Regions from separate parts of the Paenibacillus sp. FSL M8-0212 genome, predicted to be linked through region 2. Evidence: predicted binding sites of a transcription regulator. Region 2 holds the regulator's gene; the other holds the start of a gene.
What was found. The regulator CtsR, encoded in region 2, represses protease genes until heat stress. The targets are predictions, from matches to a motif close to ATGGTCAATAAAGGTCAAACA.
Positions count from the first base shown of each region.

Region 1: a site for CtsR is predicted at 6,048-6,068, ahead of clpP (ATP-dependent Clp endopeptidase proteolytic subunit ClpP). Genes of this name have one in related genera too.

Region 1 is NZ_JBBORP010000001.1:2,278,973-2,286,776, forward strand. It holds gene gpmI (2,3-bisphosphoglycerate-independent phosphoglycerate mutase) at 1-1,217, opposite strand, end outside; gene tpiA (triose-phosphate isomerase) at 1,219-1,971, opposite strand; gene MKX68_RS10120 (phosphoglycerate kinase) at 2,008-3,189, opposite strand; gene gap (type I glyceraldehyde-3-phosphate dehydrogenase) at 3,340-4,347, opposite strand; gene MKX68_RS10130 (sugar-binding transcriptional regulator) at 4,454-5,479, opposite strand; tRNA gene MKX68_RS10135 (tRNA-Arg) at 5,906-5,980, shown strand; gene clpP (ATP-dependent Clp endopeptidase proteolytic subunit ClpP) at 6,157-6,753, shown strand; gene MKX68_RS10145 (stalk domain-containing protein) at 6,920-7,804, opposite strand, start outside.
Region 2 is NZ_JBBORP010000001.1:3,291,564-3,299,367, reverse strand. It holds gene MKX68_RS14515 (ATP-dependent Clp protease ATP-binding subunit) at 1-1,836, opposite strand, end outside; gene MKX68_RS14510 (protein arginine kinase) at 2,020-3,090, opposite strand; gene MKX68_RS14505 (UvrB/UvrC motif-containing protein) at 3,119-3,643, opposite strand; gene MKX68_RS14500 (CtsR family transcriptional regulator) at 3,675-4,136, opposite strand; gene MKX68_RS14495 (GNAT family N-acetyltransferase) at 4,605-5,780, opposite strand; rRNA gene rrf (5S ribosomal RNA) at 5,960-6,076, opposite strand; rRNA gene MKX68_RS14485 (23S ribosomal RNA) at 6,221-7,804, opposite strand, start outside.

The DNA of each region.
Region 1 (7,804 bases), 1.0 Mb from region 2:
ACCATGTCAGGGTTAGCAAAGTTCAGAATGATGGCGTCATGTTTGTCTGCTTCGATCTCGCGAACACATGCGTCAGCCACTTCATACGCGCTCATCTCCGGTTGCAGATCATACGTTGCAACTTTTGGTGAGTTGATCAGTACGCGAGTTTCGCCCGGAAGCTCCACATCACGACCGCCGCTGAAGAAGAAGGTAACGTGCGGGTATTTCTCAGTTTCTGCAATACGCAGTTGTTTTTTATTGTTTTGTACCAGAACTTCACCCAGGGTGTTGTCGAGGTTCTTCGGCGAATAAGCCACATAACCTTCAACCGTCTCACTGAACAAAGTCAAACATACAAAGTGCAAGCCTACAGGGAACTTCGGACCACGATCGAAACCGCGGAAATCCTGGTTCGTGAATACTTGCGACAACTGGATCGCACGGTCAGGACGGAAGTTGAGGAAGATAACGGAATCGCCGCTCTCTACCAAACCTACCGGCTCACCATCCGCTTTGACGATAACCGTTGGTTCAACGAATTCATCAAATACGGATTTCTCATACGATTCTTCAACCGCTTTGAGTGGGTCAGTGTATTTCGGTCCATCTCCATAAACGATGGCGCGGTATGATTTCTCAACCCGTTCCCAACGTTTGTCACGGTCCATCGCGTAATAGCGACCTTGAACCGTTGCGATTTTACCTACACCGACTTCTTCAATCTTAGCGATCAGTTTCTGCATGAAGTCTTTACCACTGTCTGGCATAACATCACGGCCATCCATGAAAGCATGAATATATACATCATTCATTCCTTCTTTTTTGGCCAGATCCAGCATAGCAAACAGGTGGTCGATGTGACTATGTACGCCGCCATCGGACAACAAGCCGTAGAGATGAAGCTTTTTGCCGCTTTGTTTCGCTTCGCGAACCGCTTTGACAAGTGTTTCATTGTCATAGAACTCGCCGTCACGAATGGATTTAGAGATACGGGTCAAATCCTGGTATACGATCCGGCCGGCACCAATGTTCAGGTGACCTACCTCGGAATTTCCCATTTGCCCTTCTGGCAAACCTACAGCTTCACCGCAAGCAGTGAGCGTTGTATGTGGGAATTGGCTCATGAAACGGTCGTAGTTCGGTTTCTTGGCTTGCGCTACCGCATTGCCTTCCACCGTGTTACGCAGACCAAAGCCATCCATGATGATCAGTGCTACAGGTTTTGGAGCTGTCATCTTACTTCGCCCCCTCAACAAGCGCGATGAACGAAGCCGGCTGCAAGCTGGCACCGCCAACAAGTGCGCCGTCGATGTCGCTTTGTCCGAGGTATTCTGTTACGTTCTCCGGTTTAACACTGCCGCCGTATTGAATACGAACTGCATTCGCAACCGTCTCGTTGTACAGATCCTTCACCAGCGTACGGATGTAAGCAATAACTTCATTCGCATCTTGGGAAGTGGAGGATTTGCCTGTGCCAATCGCCCAGATTGGCTCATAAGCGATAACAACTTGTGCCGCTTGCTCTGCAGACAGACCTGCAAAAGCAGCTACTGTTTGCACTTTGCATACGTCTTTTGTTTGGTTCGCTTCACGCTCTTCAAGCGTCTCACCCAGGCAGAAGATTGGAGTCAATCCGTGACGGAATGCTGCATGCAACTTTTTATTAACAGTCTCATCGGTTTCCGCAAAATATTGACGGCGCTCCGAGTGACCAATAATGACATAATCCACACCCAGGTCTTTCAGCATCACGCCGCTGATTTCACCTGTGAATGCACCGTTGTCTTCAAAATGAAGATTTTGTGCACCAATTTTGATGTTTGTGCCTTTAACGGCTTCTACCAGGGATGGCAGATTTGTAAACGGTGCGCAGATTACAGTTTCCACGCCTTCAACTTCCGCTTTTCCTTTAACTTCCTGAATGAAGTCATTGGATTCGGAAACCGTTTTGAACATTTTCCAGTTACCTGCGATAATCGGTGTTCTCATGGGTTTCAACTCCTTCATGCTATAGACTACTAAAACTTACTTGTCGTTCAATGCCACTACGCCTGGAAGTACTTTACCTTCCATGAACTCGAGCGATGCACCGCCACCTGTAGAGATGTGGTTCATCTTGTCAGCCAATTTGAACTTCTCAGCTGCTGCTGCGGAGTCACCGCCACCAATTACAGTGTAAGCTTCTGTCTCAGCGCAAGCTTCTGCTACTGCACGAGTACCGTGGGAGAATGGCTCGATTTCAAATACGCCCATTGGTCCGTTCCATACAACCAATTTGGAGTTTTTGATTACGTCAGCATAGATCTCACGTGTTTTAGGACCGATGTCGATACCTTCCCAATCTGCTGGGATACCATCGATGTCAACGATTTGTGTGTTTGCTTTCGCACTGAAATCGTCAGACACTACGATATCTACCGGCAGGTAGAAGTTTTTGCCCAGTTTTTTCGCTTTTTCGATGAAACCGAGAGCAACATCAAGTTTGGATTCATCCAGCAAGGATTGTCCAATCTCATGTCCTTGTGCTTTGAAGAACGTGTAAGTCAGACCGCCACCGATGATCACGTTGTCTGCAATGTTCAGCAGGTTGTCGATTACATCGATTTTGTCCTTAACTTTGGATCCGCCGATGATTGCTGTGAAAGGACGCTCAGGGTTGGAGATTGCTTTACCCAACACTTCAAGTTCTTTCTCCATCAACAAACCGGACACCGCTGGAAGCAAGTGAGCGATTCCTTCAGTCGAAGCGTGTGCTCTGTGAGCCGCGCCAAACGCATCGTTAACGAAAACGTCAGCCAGTTCAGCAAATTGTTTTGCCAGTTCCGGATCGTTTTTCTCTTCGCCTGCGTGGAAACGAACGTTTTCAAGCAACAATACGTCGCCGTTGTTCAGTTCAGCGATTTGAGCTTTAACAGCGTCACCAACGGAATCGTCAGCTTTAACAACTGTTTTACCAAGCAATTCAGACAAACGCTCAGCTGCTGGAGTCAAACGCAAGGATTCAACCACTTCGCCGTTAGGACGACCCATGTGGCTTGCCAAAATGACTTTAGCACCTTTTTCAATCAAGAAGTTGATTGTAGGAAGCGTTGCACGAATACGTTTGTCATCTGTAATTTTACCATCTTCGAGCGGCACATTGAAATCTACACGGACAAAAGCCCGTTTTCCTGTCAATTCGATATCGCGTACACTTTTTTTGTTCATTGTATTTCCTCCGCACCCATGTATTTGGTGGACCAATCAAGAGCTAAAATCCCTTGTCAATCCTGGTGTTTTTGAGAAATTTGCAAAATGTAGATATATAAAGAGCGGAAACAATATAGCATCTGTTTCCGCTCTATTTTATTTCAGATATTACTTAATCATTTTTGCAAAGTGCTCCAAAGTGCGAACCAATTGTGCAGTGTAGGACATTTCATTGTCATACCAAGCTACAGTTTTAACCAATTGTTGGTCGCCAACAGTCAGAACTTTAGTTTGAGTTGCATCAAACAGGGAACCGAAAGTGATTCCTTGGATATCGGAAGATACGATTTCGTCTTCTGTGTATCCGAAAGTTTCTGGATCGGAAGCTTCTTGCATAGCTGCGTTAACTTCTTCAGCAGTTACTTTTTTGTTCAGAACAGTTACGAGCTCAGTCAGGGAACCAGTAGCTACTGGTACACGTTGAGCTGCACCATCAAGGATGCCTTGCAGTTCTGGGATTACCAGACCGATTGCTTTAGCAGCACCAGTTGTGTTAGGGATGATGTTTTCAGCTGCTGCGCGAGCACGACGGAAGTCACCTTTAGGGTGTGGAGCATCCAAAGTGTTTTGGTCGCCAGTGTAAGCGTGAATTGTAGTCATCAAACCTTGAACGATTCCGAATTTGTCTTGCAGTGTTTTTGCCATAGGTGCCAGGCAGTTTGTTGTGCAAGATGCGCCGGAGATTACAGTTTCAGTACCGTCGAGGATTTCATGGTTTACGTTGTAAACGATGGTTTTCATGTCGCCAGTAGCTGGTGCGGAGATAACAACTTTCTTAGCTCCACCTTTCAAGTGTTTCTCAGCTGCTTCTTTAGTTGTGAAGAAACCAGTACATTCCAGAACGATATCTACGCCCAGGTCGCCCCAAGGAAGTTCTTCCGGGTTACGGTTAGCCAATACTTTAACTTCTTTGCCGTTCACTTTGAAGAAGCCATCGTGTACTTCAACATCGCCATCGAAGCGACCTTGAGTTGTATCATATTTGAGCAAATGAGCGAGCATTTTAGCATCAGTCAAGTCGTTGATTGCTACTACCTCGATGCCTGCTACATTTTGAATACGGCGGAATGCCAAGCGTCCAATACGTCCAAAACCGTTAATACCTACTTTAATCATGAGTAAGTTCCTCCCAAGTTTTGATTAATTTTTTATGAAACTTATATATTCAAGACAGACGGTGAAGTCCGTCAAGACAACAATAGTTGTGATGCAAAGTAAACCCTTATTCCATTTCAGCAACGATGACTTCGGCAGCAGCCTCATCAATAATCAGAATATCTTCCTGACCAAATCGCAACACGGAGTGAATGGCAGCAGCTTTGCTTTTGCCACCTGCAATTCCAATCACGACATCGGTTCGTTCAATATCCTGAAGTCGCATACCCAGTGTAAGCATGGTATGTACCACCTTACCCTGATCATTAAAGTAATAACCGAAAGATTCAGATACGGCTCCTTGCTCCTGAAGTTCATCGATAATCTCCGTCGCAAGTTTACGTCTTGTCGCCATCTCCACGGCATCACCAATTCCATGAATTACAATCCGCGATTTCCGAATCAGCTGCAGAATCTCCTGAACACTAGGGTCCTGGATTAATGATTCGTAGGCATGATCACTAAGCAAATCCGGTACATGCAGGAGTTTGTATTGCGCTCCTACCCGTTTTGCCATTGTGGATGCAATCGTATTTGCCTGAATTTCAAGGCTTTCTCCAAGTCCACCGCGTGCCGGTACGAACCAGACACCTTTGAGCGATGTTGGCGGAGTCAGTTGCTCTGCGACTTCGGCCGTTGTTGATCCGCCAGTAACGGCGACAACGTCGTTGTCACTCATGATATTGCCGAGAGCCTTCGCTCCGGCTCTGCCCAGTTCCCTTTTGGCAAATGGAGAAACGTCCGAATCACCAGGAACCACAACTACCTTTTGCAGACCGTAGGCTTGCTTGATGCGCTCTTCCAGCTCGGATAATCCGAACAACTCTTTGGCTACGGGCTCTAACTGCTGCAGCAAATCATACCCTGCCTCGCTGATCTTCATTCCTGCACTGTCAATTTCAATAAGTCCCTGAGCCTTTAACAGATCGGTCTCAGCCCTCAGAACCCGCTCGGTCATCTGCATGGAATTAGCTAACGTTCTCCGTCCGATCACATCCGATAACATGATCTGTTGCAGAATCGTATACCTCTTTTTCAAGATATCCATGAGATCAGGCAGAAGCTGCTTTTGTACTTCTAAAATCGTTCGCATGCTTTCCACTCCCGCAAGTTCTCGTTCTAAGCTCTCTTTCGTGGCCCTAAAACGTCCCGGGTTAACTTTTTAAGTCCCACGTCTATTCTACCTAAAACTGACGTGACATGCAAGTGTTTCAACGTGTTATTTCGACACGCATTCAGCGTTTGTACGCGCCTATTTTCACAATCCTAGACTTCCATGATCAAGGACTAGCTCACGCATACCATATATAGAAGAAACGAAAGAATTCCATCTACATATCGCTCAGAAACACATTTCATACGGCATGTCCAAAACCTCTAATAGCATTTACTTAAATGCACTCTTTATCCACTCTTCTTCATCATGATCATTTTTGGGTTAATCCAAACCAATACCACAACGAACTGCTTGCAATTAAATATTTCATGAGCTATAATCATTATTGCTGTCACATAATGTGCGCCCGTGGTCCAATGGATATGACGTAGGCCTCCGAAGCCTGAGATCCAAGTTCGATTCTTGGCGGGCGCGCCATTTTTATTTAACAGCTCATAACCCATTTAACCAATGAAACCGGAAAGGTTTCTTTTTTTTGTAAGTTAGTTTGACTTTCTTTGACTTTTTGTTTGGAATTGTTTATTATGTGGGTAATACGGTAACAGTTTAATTATAAACACCAATAACATTTACATTCCAAGGAGGTTTTTCACGTGAGTTTTATTCCAATGGTCGTTGAACAGAGCAACCGGGGTGAGCGCGCCTACGACATCTACTCCAGATTGCTGAAGGATCGTATTATTTTCCTTGGTAGCGATGTTAATGACGTAGTGGCTAATGCCATTATGGCACAGATGTTGTTCCTGGCTGCGGAAGATCCGGAGAAAGACATTCACTTATACATCAACAGCCCAGGCGGATCGATTACAGCCGGTATGGCGATTTACGATACAATGCAATTCATCAAACCGGATGTATCTACCATCTGTGTAGGTATGGCGGCTTCCATGGGTGCATTCTTGTTGAATGCCGGTGCAAAAGGTAAACGTTTTGCATTACCAAACAGTGAAATTATGATTCACCAACCACTTGGTGGTGCACAAGGTCAGGCTTCTGACATCGAAATCCGTGCTCGTCGCATTTTGAAAATGCGTGATACGTTGAACCGCATCATCTCTGAGCGTTCAGGTCAACCTCTGGAGCGGATTGAGAAAGATACAGATCGTGACTACTTCATGAGTGCTGCTGAAGCTGCCGATTACGGTATCATTGATAAAGTTATTGAAAACGTAGGTTCCCAAGGAATCTAAGTGTTAGTTAGACCACGGTCTTCGCGTTAATATATCAATACCTAACGTAATCAGCAACACCTCATTGTGTTGTCTATACGAGAAGAAGCCCTCATCATGATCATGATGAGGGCTTCTTTTTTCATTTTATAAGAAAAATAACTTAAGAGTGCATAATAATGATTCTTTATTTGGTTCCCGTTACATCGCTAAATGGTTCTGTGCCTTTAGGAAGAATCTCTTTATACGTAAATGGCATTTCAGGGAATCCCTCTGCGTACGCTGTATACTCATACAGCTGGAAGAACACGACCACACCCGTTGGTGTAACATAGAAATCCTGATCTTTATTTAACCCTTTATACCCATCGAGGTATCCACCGCGGGCTTTCAGTTGCTCGCCCACTTTTTTACCCAACGTCTCACGCATGGTTTTGTTATTTTGCAGCACATCATCTAATGTAAGCTCCTTACCTGTGTCCAGTGCAAAGGTGTGGCCCGTACGGTATGTCATACCATGAGCGCCAGCATAATCTTCGTATCGTTGTGTAATGAGTCCCAGCACGCCTTTTTCGTTGTACGTCACTACATAAGAGCTCTCAAATGCATATGGACGGTTGGCTGTAGCACCGCCGAATTCAGATGTCTGTTTCTTGAAGTCAGCTACATAAGCATCCACTTCGTCTTTCAGCACTTTGTTGATCGCTGCTTCAGCTTCTTTGCTGGCAAGTCCACTCACCTGTGGATATTGAACATCTACTTCAGCATTTTTTACAGTAACATTAACTGTTGCCGCTTTAATTTTAACGTTATTTTGTTTCACCTTGCTGAGTGTCAACGTTTTGGTTTTGCCATCCCAATTCCCCTGTACACCCAGATAATCTCTCATTGCCGAGAATGGGATATATAATCGACCCTGAATCAATTTCGCTTCCACCTGAGGGTAATAACCGTTAATATAAACGTTTGGCTGTCCATCCATCAGGCTAACGGTCATCGCATTGTTGGCTGCTGTTACCGTATATGACTTGGTTTTCGCATCATATTTCAGCGTTCCACCTGCCACATCTTT
Region 2 (7,804 bases):
GGAATATGGTTTGCGACGAACTTTCTCTGTCAGCTGGCCACCTTCTTCGTATCCAACATATCCCGGAGGCGCTCCGACGAGTCGGGAAGTTGAATGTTTCTCACCATACTCGGACATATCAATACGGATTACTGCATTTTCATCGCCAAACATCGCTTCAGCCAGAGCACGAGCAAGTTCTGTTTTACCTACCCCTGTAGGGCCGAGGAAGATGAATGAACCCATCGGACGTTTTGGATCTTTAAGTCCCGCACGAGCACGACGCACCGCACGGCTGACCGATTTCACAGCCTCATCTTGGCCGATGACACGTTCATGCAGAATCGATTCCAGATTCATCAGACGCTGTGTCTCTTCTTCTTTCAGTTTGTTCACTGGAATTCCTGTCCAGTTGGCTACCACTTGTGCGATATCCTCAGGTGTTACTTCGGAATCCGTGCGACCTTGTTTTTCTTTCCATTGGTTCTTCGTTACATCCAGCTCTTCACGGATTTTTTGTTCCGTATCACGCAGAGCGGCTGCTTTTTCGAACTCCTGGCTTTGAACTGCAGCGTCTTTTTCCTTGCGGATATCTTCCAGACGGCTTTCCAGTTGTTTCAGGTTTGGTGGGATCGTGTAAGAGTTCAATCTTACTTTGGAACCCGCCTCATCAATCAGGTCGATCGCTTTGTCTGGCAGGAAACGGTCTGTAATGTAACGGTCAGACAGTTTAACTGCCTGCACAATCGCTTCGTCCGTAATTTTCACGCGGTGATGCGCCTCATAACGGTCACGCAAGCCATGCAAGATTTGAATCGCTTCTTCCGGAGAAGGCTGATCTACAGTAATCGGTTGGAAACGACGCTCAAGCGCTGCATCCTTCTCGATGTATTTACGATATTCATCCAGTGTTGTCGCACCGATACATTGCAATTCTCCACGGGCCAGAGCCGGTTTCAAAATGTTAGAAGCATCGATGGCACCTTCAGCTCCGCCTGCGCCAATCAAAGTATGCAATTCGTCGATAAACAGGACAATGTTACCTGCTTGGCGAATCTCATCCATGATTTTTTTCAGACGATCTTCAAACTCACCACGATATTTGGTTCCAGCGACTACTGAACCCATATCCAGAGTCATTACACGTTTGTCGCGCAATGTTTCCGGAATCTCATTTGCAATGATTTTTTGTGCAAGGCCTTCAGCAATCGCTGTTTTACCTACACCTGGCTCACCGATCAATACCGGGTTGTTCTTGGTACGACGGCTGAGCACTTGGATGACACGCTCAATTTCTTTGCTACGCCCAATGACTGGGTCAAGGTTATTCTCTCTGGCGTAAGCCGTGAGGTCACGTGCCAGACTGTCCAGCGTTGGTGTGCTGACATTGGCAGGTGTTCCATTATGGCTGGATACAGCTTCACTGCTGCCAAGCAACTGTAACACTTGTTGACGTGCTTTGTTCAGGCTGATACCCAGGTTATTGAGCACACGTGCTGCAACACCCTCGCCTTCACGAATCAATCCGAGCAGGATATGCTCTGTGCCTACATAGGTATGGCCCAATTTACGAGCTTCATCCATAGACAGTTCAATTACTTTTTTCGCACGTGGCGTATATGCAATGTTGGTAGGTTGCTCTTGGCCACGGCCAATCAGCGTTTCTACTTCATCCTGAATTTTTTCCAATCCGAGTCCCAGGCCGATCAGTGCTTTGGCTGCGATGCCTTCGCCTTCACGAATGAGGCCGAGCAAAATATGCTCAGTACCGATGTTATTATGACCGAGACGGACAGCTTCTTCCTGCGCGAGTGCGAGCACCTTTTGGGCCCGTTCCGTAAATCTTCCAAACATCATATCTCCTGCACCTCCATGGTTTTGGATAAAACGAGGGGTTTCAAACAATCCCCGTCGTATTCTTCATATCATTTTTGTTTGCAGCCGTGCTGCGAATAAAGTCATTCGGCATTTGTACATGCCTTATTATATAAAAGCCGCAATGCGGCATGAAACCATAATTCAATACAATATCAGGCTAAGCTAGGACTGCTTCGCTGCATTGATCGTATCACGAATCAACTGAGCACGATAGATGTCACGCTCATCTGTGCGCATATCTTCCCCGAATGTTTTCTGCAGGAATCCCGGCTGTGTCATCACGTTCAACTCATTCATTACCGTGATGGACAGTCCATCCAACAAACCGAGATCCACGCCAAGGCGTACATCCGATAAGCGCTGTGCAGCTTCCTTTGAATCAACAATAGCTGCATGAGACAATATGCCGTAAGAGCGCATGACACGATCCGTAATTCGAAGTCTGGAGTCGCTCATTAACCGTTCTCTGGCAGTACGTTCATGACCAATCATCTGTAACACAACACCGTGCAGGTTCTCGATAACTTCCTGTTCGGTCTGTCCCAGTGTAATCTGGTTCGAGATCTGAAACAGGTTCCCCATCGCCTCACTGCCTTCACCATATATCCCCCTTACAGTCAATCCCACTTGGGAAACTGCGGTTAAAATACGGCCAATCTGCTGCGTCATCACCAGGGCAGGCAGGTGCATCATAACCGATGCTCTGACACCTGTACCTACATTGGTAGGACAGCTGGTTAAGTATCCTCTGCGATCATCAAAAGCATAATCCACGTGCGCTTCAAAAGCATCATCTATTGCAGAAGCTTTCTCCCAGGCTTCTTTTACCTGGAACCCCGGATAGAGGCACTGGATACGAAGATGATCCTCTTCATTAATCATAATACTGACAGACTCATCCTCACTGAGAATAACCGCACCATTTCTGGATTCATTCGCAAGACTTGGACTGATGAGATGTTTCTCCACCAGCACCCGTTTGTCGAGTTCGTCAATATCGATCAGATCCAACGTATGAAAATCCCCAAAGGCATGAACGTCATCGTATTGAAGTACTTCGCTCAGCTTATTCAGCACCTCTTCCGATTGCTCATTGGAAGCCAGCATCGGAAACGGAACATGCTGAAGGTTGCGCGCAATCCGGACACGGCTGCTAATGACGATTTCGGAATCAGCCGCATCACTGCGCATCCAGTCGCTGAGCGCCTTCTCTGTAAAGCGCAGATTAGGCATTACGCATCCCTCCTACTCATGACAAACTTTACTCCTGAGCTATTCCTTTTTCAAGCCCTCTGATCTGGTCACGGATCTGAGCCGCCTCTTCAAATTCCTCTTGGGCGATGCTCTCCTGAAGCTCACGCTTCAGATCAGCGATTTGCCGTTTCACCTTGATGCGACCACCAGCTCGTGCAGGCACTTTGCCTACATGGGACGTACTACCATGAACCCGCTTGAACAAAGGGTCCAGACGGCTGTCAAAATATTTATAACATGAACTGCAGCCAAATCGGCCTATCTTGCTGAATTGTGAGTACGTCATACCACACTCTTCACACTGAAGTGCTTTTGCAGGTGGTGCTCCTGCCGATCCACTTTTGCCGGCTGGATCAAAATCAAGCAACCCGGACAACAAGTTGTGAATGGAAAAACCGCCTGCTGTCCCAGGGATCATTTCCCCTTTTTCACGGGCACATGACTCACAAATATGGAATTCCGTCTTCTCTCCATTTACAATCTTCGTAAAATGAAGTGTCGCCGGACGTTTATTGCATTCTTGGCACAGCATATTGATGTACCTCCTTTGACCCCGATAGTTTTCATTTACCGAGCAAAGATATTAACATCGCCTTCAACATTCTGGCACGAATTTGATCCCGGTAAGGAAGTTTGACTAATATAACCTCTCTAGATACAGCAGCTCGCATCAACCCGGCTTCCCGCTTGCTCAAGAAGCGCGCTTCTTCCAATTGATAGATCAGACCTTCGGCAGCTGTCTGCCCGATCTCTTCACCAATACTATGGTGCAAATGATTATGCAGAGCTGATTGGGCCGGTAATTCAATGCGCTGTATGCGAACATAACCACCACCGCCGCGTTTACTCTCTACCAGGTATCCCTTCTCGAGTGTAAAACGTGTGCTGATGACATAATTGATCTGGGAAGGTACACATGAGAATTGATCTGCCAGATCATTACGCTGAATTTCAACCATTCCTTCGGGACTTTCATGCAAAATACTCTTCAGATATCGTTCGATAATATCAGAGATATTACGCATCCAATCATCCTCCACTGTCTGAAACGTTAAGTCAATAAGGACCCACACGCCCCCACAGAGTACACCTTCTCTACCCATTTAACCAATCAGGGAAACAGCGAATCTTGCTTCCACAGGTGTCAACAGGAGAGCGAAGGAAGCACGAAGGTCCTTTAATATTCCCTTGATCCTCCGATGAAATGAATCCCGTATATTGGCGCTCATCCATCAGATTGTAGAAAGAAAGTTACTTAAGTATTAAACCTTTAGTTGACTTTGACTTTCTTTGACTTTATAACCATTATAGCATATTTTGTGGTTTTGCCAAGTGGGGTCACTATTCATTTTTTACGATTTTACACGAAATATTCCCCAGACACAAAAAAACCTCTCCAAAATTGCTGGAGAAGTCCATTTGTCTTTCGATCACGCCGTATTTCTATATAAGCCAATCAAGTTTAAATGAAGCAGTGGGAATAGTAATAGTCATCAGAAGAAATCGAGTAAATAGGTTTCCCGTTCAGGAATCGCTTGTTCCAAAGCCTTGATTGCTGCTTCTGGTCCGTGAATTCTTCCGATCCGTGCCATTTCCGTTGGTCTGCGATACCCCATCAGCACTGCGGTAAGGGACTGAATGTCTAACTTAATACTCTGATCATCAGTAATTGGCTCCGATGTTTTCCATATGGACGCTGTTCCATTCATTGCCACGTTTAATTGCCATACCCCTTCATTCCATGGAGCGTGGGTATCCTCTACCTGTAGAACAATTTGCACTGGTGAGTCTTGGCTTGCAAATGGATACTGGGATATAAACTGCTCCACACTAACGATGCGTGCCATAAAATAAGGTACGATTTCTTGCTGAATCCGTGGGTTATCCAATTGGAAAGCAAGCGTATCACTGGCTGGTGCCTGCAACGTAACTTCCTGAATCATGGAATCATGATTGGCAATGAAGGTCCACAGCCCTTGTCTAGCCTCTTCATTCAGATAGATGATCTCTTTAATGGTAAATTTATTTTCCTTAACTTCATATAAAAGATAACCTTGTGCTGCATCAGCTTCATCGTAATATACAGCCTTCTGGCTGGTCCCATTAACAAGAACTGAATTCTCCCACCTTGCATCATCCCGAACCAGAGTTCCGTTATAACGCTCAGCATAAGCACTGTATACTTCCTTTAAAATACTGAGGCCCGGATCCCCACGCCGAATTGTTCCCGGTGTCGCTTTTTTCATAGGCAAATGAGCTGTAGGTACTTTATAACGTTTAAATTCAACATAAGTCTCCCATCCATACTTCCGATAGAAACCAAAAGAGAATGGATGCAAGAACGATATACTTTGTTTGTTACGATTCATTTCTTCCAACGCATGCTTCAGCAGACCCGCTACCCAGCCTTTGCGTCTATACTCTGGCCAGGTGGCTACACCCGCAATACCGCCCATTTCGAACGATCTGCCATGAATATAGGTTTGAAAAGGAATGATGTGAAGTTTGGCTCCTAGCTGCCCGTCCTCATATACACCCCATATATCCTGTGACGAAAATTGACTCCGCCGTTTTTCTTTTTGTTCCTCACTCATTACTACTTGAAAAGCATATTTGGAGAGTGCCATAGCCGGTTCAAAATCATCTACCGTCAATTTCTGAATTTCCATGTCGTCCTACACCCCATTCGCTAGAGTTATTATCAATCCAAATCATGGCCTGATATGTGATATATGTACCCCTTAGAGTGTGTCAGAGGATTCTTACAAAGTCAAATAAGAGATGCTTTCGCATCCCCTTAAATAAACAAATAAAAACCACCACCGAATAACATCGGCAGTGGTTCTTCGCTTGGCGGCGTCCTACTCTCCCAGGACCCTGCGGTCCAAGTACCATCGGCGCTAGAGGGCTTAACGGTCGTGTTCGGGATGGGTACGTGTGGAACCCCTCCGCCATCGCCACCAAACGCGATTTGTCGAAGCATAGCTTCTTGAAATCAGATATGGAACTGAAAATCATACACACGTTCTGTGATGTAACGATTTTCATTTCAGAGATCATTCTCTGAAAACTAGATTCGAAACGAAACATGCGATTTAGAACTTGCTAATTGGATAAGCCCTCGACCGATTAGTACTGGTCAGCTCCATGCATTGCTGCACTTCCACCCCCAGCCTATCTACCTCGTCGTCTTCAAGGGGTCTTACATACTGGGAAATCTCATCTTGAGGGGGGCTTCACGCTTAGATGCTTTCAGCGTTTATCCCGTCCGTACATAGCTACCCAGCGGTGCTCCTGGCGGAACAACTGGTACACCAGCGGTACGTCCATCCCGGTCCTCTCGTACTAAGGACAGCTCCTCTCAAATTTCCTACGCCCACGACAGATAGGGACCGAACTGTCTCACGACGTTCTGAACCCAGCTCGCGTACCGCTTTAATGGGCGAACAGCCCAACCCTTGGGACCTACTTCAGCCCCAGGATGCGATGAGCCGACATCGAGGTGCCAAACCTCCCCGTCGATGTGGACTCTTGGGGGAGATAAGCCTGTTATCCCCAGGGTAGCTTTTATCCGTTGAGCGATGGCCCTTCCATGCGGTACCACCGGATCACTAAGCCCGACTTTCGTCCCTGCTCGACTTGTAGGTCTCGCAGTCAAGCTCCCTTATGCCTTTGCACTCTTCGAATGATTTCCAACCATTCTGAGGGAACCTTTGGGCGCCTCCGTTACTCTTTAGGAGGCGACCGCCCCAGTCAAACTGCCCACCTGACACTGTCCCCGCACCGGATTACGGTACCAGGTTAGAACCTAGATACGATCAGGGTGGTATCCCAACGTTGCCTCCACGCAAGCTGGCGCTCACGTTTCAAAGGCTCCCACCTATCCTGTACAGATCGTACCCAAATTCAATATCAAGCTGCAGTAAAGCTCCATGGGGTCTTTCCGTCTTGTCGCGGGTAACCTGCATCTTCACAGGTATTAAAATTTCACCGGATCTCTCGTTGAGACAGCGCCCAAGTCGTTACGCCATTCGTGCGGGTCAGAATTTACCTGACAAGGAATTTCGCTACCTTAGGACCGTTATAGTTACGGCCGCCGTTTACTGGGGCTTCGGTTCACAGCTTCGGATTGCTCCTAACCACTCCCCTTAACCTTCCAGCACCGGGCAGGCGTCAGCCCGTATACTTCGCCTTACGGCTTCGCACAGACCTGTGTTTTTGCTAAACAGTCGCTTGGGCCTTTTCACTGCGGCCCCCTCGTGCTATTCACACTACCGGGGCACCCCTTCTCCCGAAGTTACGGGGTCATTTTGCCGAGTTCCTTAACGAGAGTTCTTCCGCGCGCCTTAGAATACTCTTCTCGCCTACCTGTGTCGGTTTGCGGTACGGGCACCATCACCTGGCTAGAGGCTTTTCTTGGCAGTGTGAGATCATGACCTTCGCTACTATAATTTTCGCTCCCCATCACAGCTCAGCCTTACAATGTGCGGATTTGCCTACACATCAGCCTTACTGCTTAGACGGACATCCATCAGTCCGCGTCACTACCCTACTGCGTCCCCCCATTGCTCATAACGGCTTACGGTGGTACAGGAATTTCGACCTGTTGTCCTTCGACTACGCCTTTCGGCCTCGCCTTAGGTCCCGACTTACCCTGAGCGGACGAGCCTTCCTCAGGAACCCTTAGGCTTTC